One region of the Bacillus silvicola genome, then DNA from elsewhere that is predicted to be linked to it. Evidence: riboswitches for the same ligand, from Rfam matches in the RefSeq annotation. Region 1 holds a riboswitch; the other holds the start of a gene.
The links. A riboswitch is a leader RNA that binds a small molecule or an ion and turns the genes downstream of it on or off. The one in region 1 is predicted to bind thiamine pyrophosphate.
Positions count from the first base shown of each region.

Region 2: it holds a riboswitch for thiamine pyrophosphate, as region 1 does, so the genes downstream of both, thiT (energy-coupled thiamine transporter ThiT) here and thiC (phosphomethylpyrimidine synthase ThiC) in region 1, are expected to answer to the same signal.

Region 1 covers NZ_JBNGVC010000013.1:1,501,449-1,504,913, reverse strand. Annotated here, with positions in the region: gene thiC (phosphomethylpyrimidine synthase ThiC) at 1-1,313, opposite strand, end outside; TPP riboswitch at 1,427-1,542, opposite strand; gene lldP (L-lactate permease) at 1,764-3,425, opposite strand.
Region 2 covers NZ_JBNGVC010000012.1:1,710,804-1,714,268, reverse strand. Annotated here, with positions in the region: gene ACP6L7_RS20945 (sensor histidine kinase) at 1-949, shown strand, start outside; gene thiT (energy-coupled thiamine transporter ThiT) at 1,157-1,816, opposite strand; TPP riboswitch at 1,902-2,003, opposite strand; gene ACP6L7_RS20935 (FeoA family protein) at 2,198-2,425, shown strand; gene feoB (ferrous iron transport protein B) at 2,422-3,465, shown strand, end outside.

The sequences.
Region 1 (3,465 bases):
ATCGCAGCTCCAATTGCTGATGTAATATGGTCATAACCTGGTGCGATATCTGTCGTTAACGGCCCAAGTGTATAGAACGGCGCGCCCTGACAAATATCAAGTTCTTTCTCCATATTCTCTTTAATTAAATGCATCGGCACATGCCCAGGTCCTTCAATCATCACTTGCACATCATGTTTCCAAGCAATTTTCGTCAATTCACCAAGCGTTTCAAGCTCAGAGAATTGTGCTTCGTCATTTGCATCTGCAATCGAACCTGGACGTAATCCATCTCCAAGAGAGAACGAAACATCGTACTGCTTCATAATTTCACAAATCTCTTCAAAATGAGTATATAGGAAGTTTTCTTTATGATGGAATAAACACCACTGCGCCATAATCGAACCACCACGCGAAACAATACCTGTCGTACGCTTTGCAGTAATCGGAATGTAACGAAGTAATACGCCAGCGTGAATCGTAAAGTAATCAACGCCTTGCTCCGCCTGCTCAATTAACGTATCACGATACACTTCCCACGTTAAATCTTCTGCAATTCCATTTACTTTTTCAAGCGCTTGATAAATCGGCACTGTGCCAACTGGTACAGGTGCATTACGAATAATCCACTCACGCGTCGTATGAATGTTTTTACCTGTAGATAAATCCATAATCGTATCTGCCCCCCAGCGCGTTGCCCATGTCATCTTCTCTACTTCTTCTGCAATAGAAGACGATACAGCAGAGTTTCCGATATTTGCATTGACCTTCACGTGGAAGTTACGTCCGATAATCATCGGTTCTGCTTCTGGATGGTTAATATTCGCTGGTAAAATAGCGCGACCTTCCGCGATTTCCTTACGAACAAACTCAGGCTCTACTCCTTCACGAATCGCGACATATTCCATCTCAGACGTAATGATGCCATTACGCGCATAGTGCATTTGCGTAACATTTGCACCTTGCTTCGCTTTAAGCGGTTTGCGATCCATTTGCGGGAAAACAGGTGTATGTTTCGAAGCCACCTTTACACCGTCATCCTCCGGTTTCACTTCGCGCCCTTCGTATGCTTCTACATCACTACGCTCCAGTATCCAAGAGTGGCGTGGCGCCTGCAACCCCTTTTCCAGCTCCACTTTATACGCAGGATCTGTATAAGGACCGCTCGTATCATACACACGAATCGGCGGATTCGGAACGCCGTTTGTATCGCTTTGTTCAATCTCACGCATCGGCACTTTCATACCTTCGCGTGGTCCATCCACATATACTTTCTTACTTCCTGGTAAACTCGATTTCAATTCAATTTGCTCAACTGAAACAGATTGTTTCATAACTTATGTTGCCCCCCTGTACGTGACAAGGACGAGATATGGCCAGCGTATGCCAAAATAAAAAGAGCCAGGTCCATAAAAAAATAAGGACCTGGCTCATAAAAGACATCATTATGTAAAGCCGTTAACTTCCCTACGCTGGTACGAGCCAGATCAGGTCCAAAGGGTTAAGAAGATCACGCGCTTCTCTCTCAGCCTACGCATACGTTAGGCACCCCTAGTTTATCACTGATTTAATTTTCAATACTTTCCCATCATACACGATAATCTGAAAAATGCAAAGTTTATTTCTTTTGTTGTTTATCCCGCATTAACGGGCCGTAAGACCCCACCTCAAAATTCAGCGGAAGCAAAGAAGTTAGGTGGGGATCAACTGCCCGTAAAAGCCCGATTGGTTCAACTAATAATCAGTGGGGGATGAACAAAACCCCCACTGATTAAAGTTTCACTTTATGGAATCATCCACGTTAAATAATATGCTTGAACATACGTCATAATACCAACAATAATTACGAAGAACAAACTATGCTTCACTGTAAAGCGGAATAAATCTGATTCTTTTCCAGCAAGTCCAACTGCCGCACAAGCAATTGCAATCGATTGCGGAGAAATCATTTTTCCTGTTACACCGCCCGTTGTATTTGCTGCAACGAGAAGTACTTCAGATACACCGACTTGCTGCGCTGTAATCGCTTGTAAATTCGAGAACAGTGCATTCGCTGACGTATCAGACCCTGTTAAGAATACCCCAATCCAACCTAAGAATGGTGAGAAGAACGGGAATAGTCCGCCAGTTCCAGCAAGTGCTAACGCTAATGTAGAAGATAGACCAGAATAGTTTGCGATAAATGCGAATCCTAATACGAATCCGATAGATAGAATTGGCATCTTCAGTTCGTTTAACGTTTCTTTAAATGTTACTACTGCATCTTTTGCACTCATTTTCAAAATAAAGATAGAAATGATACAAGCAATTAAAATTGCTGTTCCCGTCGCTGATAAAATATCTAATTTCAAGATTGCTCCATACGGCGTTGGTTTATTTACAATTGGCTCTGCTTTCATTACTAAATTGTGCAAGCCCGGAACTTCAAACTTAAACACAAGACTTTCTAAAGCACCGCCCGGAGCAAATAACGCTTTAAAGAAACTTTGGCTCCAAATGACTACCATCACAGTCAAAATAATGAACGGAGACCATGCTTTTACGACTTTTCCTACTGTTAGTTTCGGCATAGATGTCACCGTCGTCGCCGCAGCTACTTCACTATTCGCTTCTTTAGATTGATAAATTTCTTTCGGCTGCCAAACTTTTAAGAATAGAGATAAACTCACTAAACTTACAAGTGCTGACGTAATATCAGGAAGTTCTGGTCCTAAAAATGTCGCTGTAATAAACTGTGTAATTGCAAATGAACTACCCGCTACAAATAGAGCAGGCCATGTTTGTCTTACCCCTTTAAATCCATCCATTAAAAATACGATAAAGAACGGAACAAATAATGATAAGAACGGTAATTGATGTCCAGCCATTTGCCCGATTTTATGCGGATCAATACCAGTTACTTGTCCAGCTACTGTAATCGGAATTCCCATCGCTCCGAATGCTACTGGTGCAGTATTTGCGATTAAACAAAGACCAGCCGCATATAAAGGATTTAAGCCAAGACCTGCAAGAAGTGCTGCCGTAATCGCTACTGGTGCACCAAATCCTGCTGCCCCTTCTAAAAATGCTCCAAATGAAAAACCGATTAAAATAACAAGTAAACGATGGTCATTCGTAATTGATAATACAGATGCACGAATAACATCAAATTGACCTGTTTTCACGGAAATTTTATATAAAAATACTGACATAATAATAATCCACGCAATTGGCCATAATCCGTATAAGAAACCGTATCCCGTCGCTGCCATTGCCATTGTGAATGGCATTTTATATGCAAATAAAGCCACCAAAATTGTAAGTACAACTGTAATAAATCCTGCCACATACCCCTTCATGCGGAAAACTGCTAAAGCTAAGAAAAAAAAGATAATCGGAATAAGTGCGACCGCTGCAGAAATCCAAATGTTCCCGAACGGATCATAAACTTGTGTCCATGTGTTCATTGTTCTCTCCCCCTCAATAATCCCCTTTTAAATAAACATA
Region 2 (3,465 bases), on a different contig from region 1:
TGTGCAAATGGTGCAAGATTACTACATTTACATTATTGCATTTGTAGTCATTCTTATTTTTCTAGCTTCGTTCTATTACTCAAAACAAATTGCAAAACCATTATTAAAAATAAATAATACAACGAAGAAAATAGCACATTTGGATTTCACAGAAAAAATTCCGATAACTTCAAAAGATGAAATTGGTGATTTATCGCAAAATATTAATACATTATCTAATAAACTACATTCACATATTGGACAGTTAGAGCAAGATATTGAAAAAGAAAGAAAGTTAGAAAACACAAGGAAAGAATTTATTGCAGGTGTATCGCATGAACTAAAAACGCCGCTTAGTATTATGAAAAGCTGTATTTCCATTTTAAAAGATGGGGTAGCTGAACATAAGAAAGACTACTATTTTCAGGCAATGGAAAAAGAAGTAGACAAGATGGATATACTAATTGTGGATATGCTTGAATTAGCTAAATTCGAGTCTGGCACGTATAACATGAAGATGGATTCTTTCTATATAGATGGAGCGATTGAAGAAATATGTGAACAGCTTTCACCGGAGATAGAGAAAAAAGAACTGAGTGTGCACAAACATATATGTCCAGCAGAAGTCATTGGAAATCAAAATAGAATTGAACAAGTAATTGTGAATTTTATTACGAATGCAATACGTTATACACCAGAAAAAGAAGATATTATTATTTCCACAATAGACGAGACGAATCATATAAAAGTGTGTATCGAAAATAAAGGTACTCACATTGAAGAAGAACAATTAGATAAAATTTGGGATCGTTTTTATCGAGTGGATGCAGCTCGCCAGCGTTCACAAGGTGGAACAGGGCTTGGTCTTGCAATTTCAAAGAATATTTTAGAACTGCATAATGCTGAATATGGGGTGAAGAATACCGAAGATGGTGTGTTATTTTACTTCTATTTACCGAAAAAAGCGTAGACAATATAATCTACGCTTTTTTAATTTATTTTCATATTATCTTTACCTAATCTTTATTTTGGAGCAGTATACTTTGAATAGAAAATGAGGTTATGTAAGGAGTCGATGAACCGTGCATAGCAATTGGCTAAGTATAATGGTATTTATTTTCTTTTGTGCATTTATTGTATTTTTAATTGATATTACGATGTGAAAAAAGAGCGCTCATTAAGCGCTCTTCTTTGCTCTATTCATTTGATAAGCACCGATGCTTTTGAATAAGCGTGGTGAAGTTGTAAATAAAAGAATTAGTAATACAGTACATAGTATGAAAGAGCCGATCATTGTACTGCCGTTTACAATTAATGAATATAAGACAGCTGATTGTCCTTTAGGTGCATATTGACCAAAGAAAATAATACCAGCAATAAAGTGACAGAAATAACGTGCAAAGCTGCCGACAAATGTGGCAAGGATAATGTAAACGAGTGCTTTTTTTCCCTTGTTTTGTTTTGGTTTATCTTTGCGATTACCGAAACTTGAATGCTCTGCATTATTGTTTTCTGAGGCAAGTGTTTTTTGAATTGGACGATAGAATAAACCAGCAAAGCCGATAAAGGCAAAGGCAACGAAGTACTCAATGAATGCTTGCACTGGTGTTAGAATGTAGGCATCACCTACGACAATTTGTAATAGTCCCCAAATTAAGCCACCTAAGAAAGCCATTTTGAAGCCCCAGCGGTATGCAATAATAAAAATAGGAATCATAGCAAATGAGATGGAACCGCCTGTTGGAAGTTTAATTGATAATGGTAAAATGTCGATAATCAAGGCGAAGGCTGCAAGAATAGCAGATTCGATCATCGCTTGTAAATTGGTGTTACGCATGTTGTCTCCCCCTAAATCCAAGTTGCACAAAAAAGAACATTATCATAGGAGGATACGAAATACGTAAATGAAAAAGAGGTATGTATTTCGGACGTTTGCACAATCCCTGCGTTAGCATTAACTAACAGGTTCTAAGGGTCGGAACGAAGTGTTCCCTCTCAGCGATAAGGCTCCCCCTGTGATAACGAGATTCTTTATTTGCTATTTTTTATTGTAAGCGAAATGGATGAGAATGGCAAATGAACCTCGTATGACAATAAGTGAAATATAATTGTATTGAAATGTTAATAAATATGAAGCAAAAAGATATAGTCCAATTGAAATAGAGTATGATATAATTTTTTTGAAAATAATTATCATTCTCTTCTGAGGGGGAAGGTTATGAGCTTAGTAGATATTAAAATTGGTGAGAAAGTGTTAGTAAAAAGTATTCAGTCGTTAGATAATTTACTAAAGAGAAGACTGGCTGCTTTCGGTCTCGCGGAAGGAAGCGAACTTCGCCTGAAACAGAAAGCGATGTTTAAAGGTCCTTGTACATTGGAGTGTCGCGGACAGTTAATTAGTATTCGTCATTGTGACGCGAAAATGATAAAGGTGGAATTAGCGTGAATAAGGTTGCTTTGCTAGGGAATCCAAATACAGGGAAAACATCATTATTTAATGCGCTCACTGGTTCTTATGAATATGTAGGAAATTGGAGCGGTGTAACAGTAGAAAAGAAGGTTGGTAAATTAAAAGATAAGCAAGGAACACTAATTGATTTACCAGGCGTTTATGATTTAAATCCAGTTTCACGTGATGAAGGTGTCGTTACAAACTTTCTACTAACAGACGAATTTCATCATATGTTAAATATAGTGGATTCTTCGCAATTTGAGCGAAATATGCATTTAACATTACAATTACTTGAATTTGGTAAGCCGGTTTCAATTGGTTTAAATATGATTGATGTGGCAAAGCAAAGAGGAATTGTTATTAATGTAAAACGATTATCAGAAATATTAGGTGTAACAGTCGTTCCTGTCGTTGCAAGAAGCGGAAAAGGCTGTGAAGAATTACTTGCTACTCTTCATGAAGAGAAACAAAAAGAGAAAAAGTCATTCATTATTTCATATGGTGTACAATTGGATGAAGGAATCGGAGAGGTAATTGCTCTTTTAGAGACAGCGAATTATGAGCATCCAAGATGGTTAGCCCTTCAATTTTTAAGCAATAACGAAGTAGTAGAAAAAGAAATGAAAGCATTACCAATTTATAAGGAACTTGTAGCCATTCGATCTCGTTTAGAAGGAAAACTTGATTGTACGTTAGAAGAGCACATTTACAAAACTCGTGAAGCGTATATTGAAAAGTTAAAAACAAATGTCATTCAGCATGAGAAAGAAGGAAAAATTCCTTTTTCGGAAAAAATCGATAAGTTAATTACACATAAAATTTTAGGACTTCCAATCTTTTTAGCAGTTATGTTTTTTATTTTTCAGGTTACGTTTACGTGGATTGGTACGCCTTTATCTGATACGCTTGATGGATTTTTTGGCGGACAACTTACTGATTGGGTTACAGCTGGGCTCACAAGTGTTGGGGCTTCTGATTTTATTCAAGCACTCGTTACAGAAGGTATTATTGCCGGTGTTGGTGCGGTATTAGTA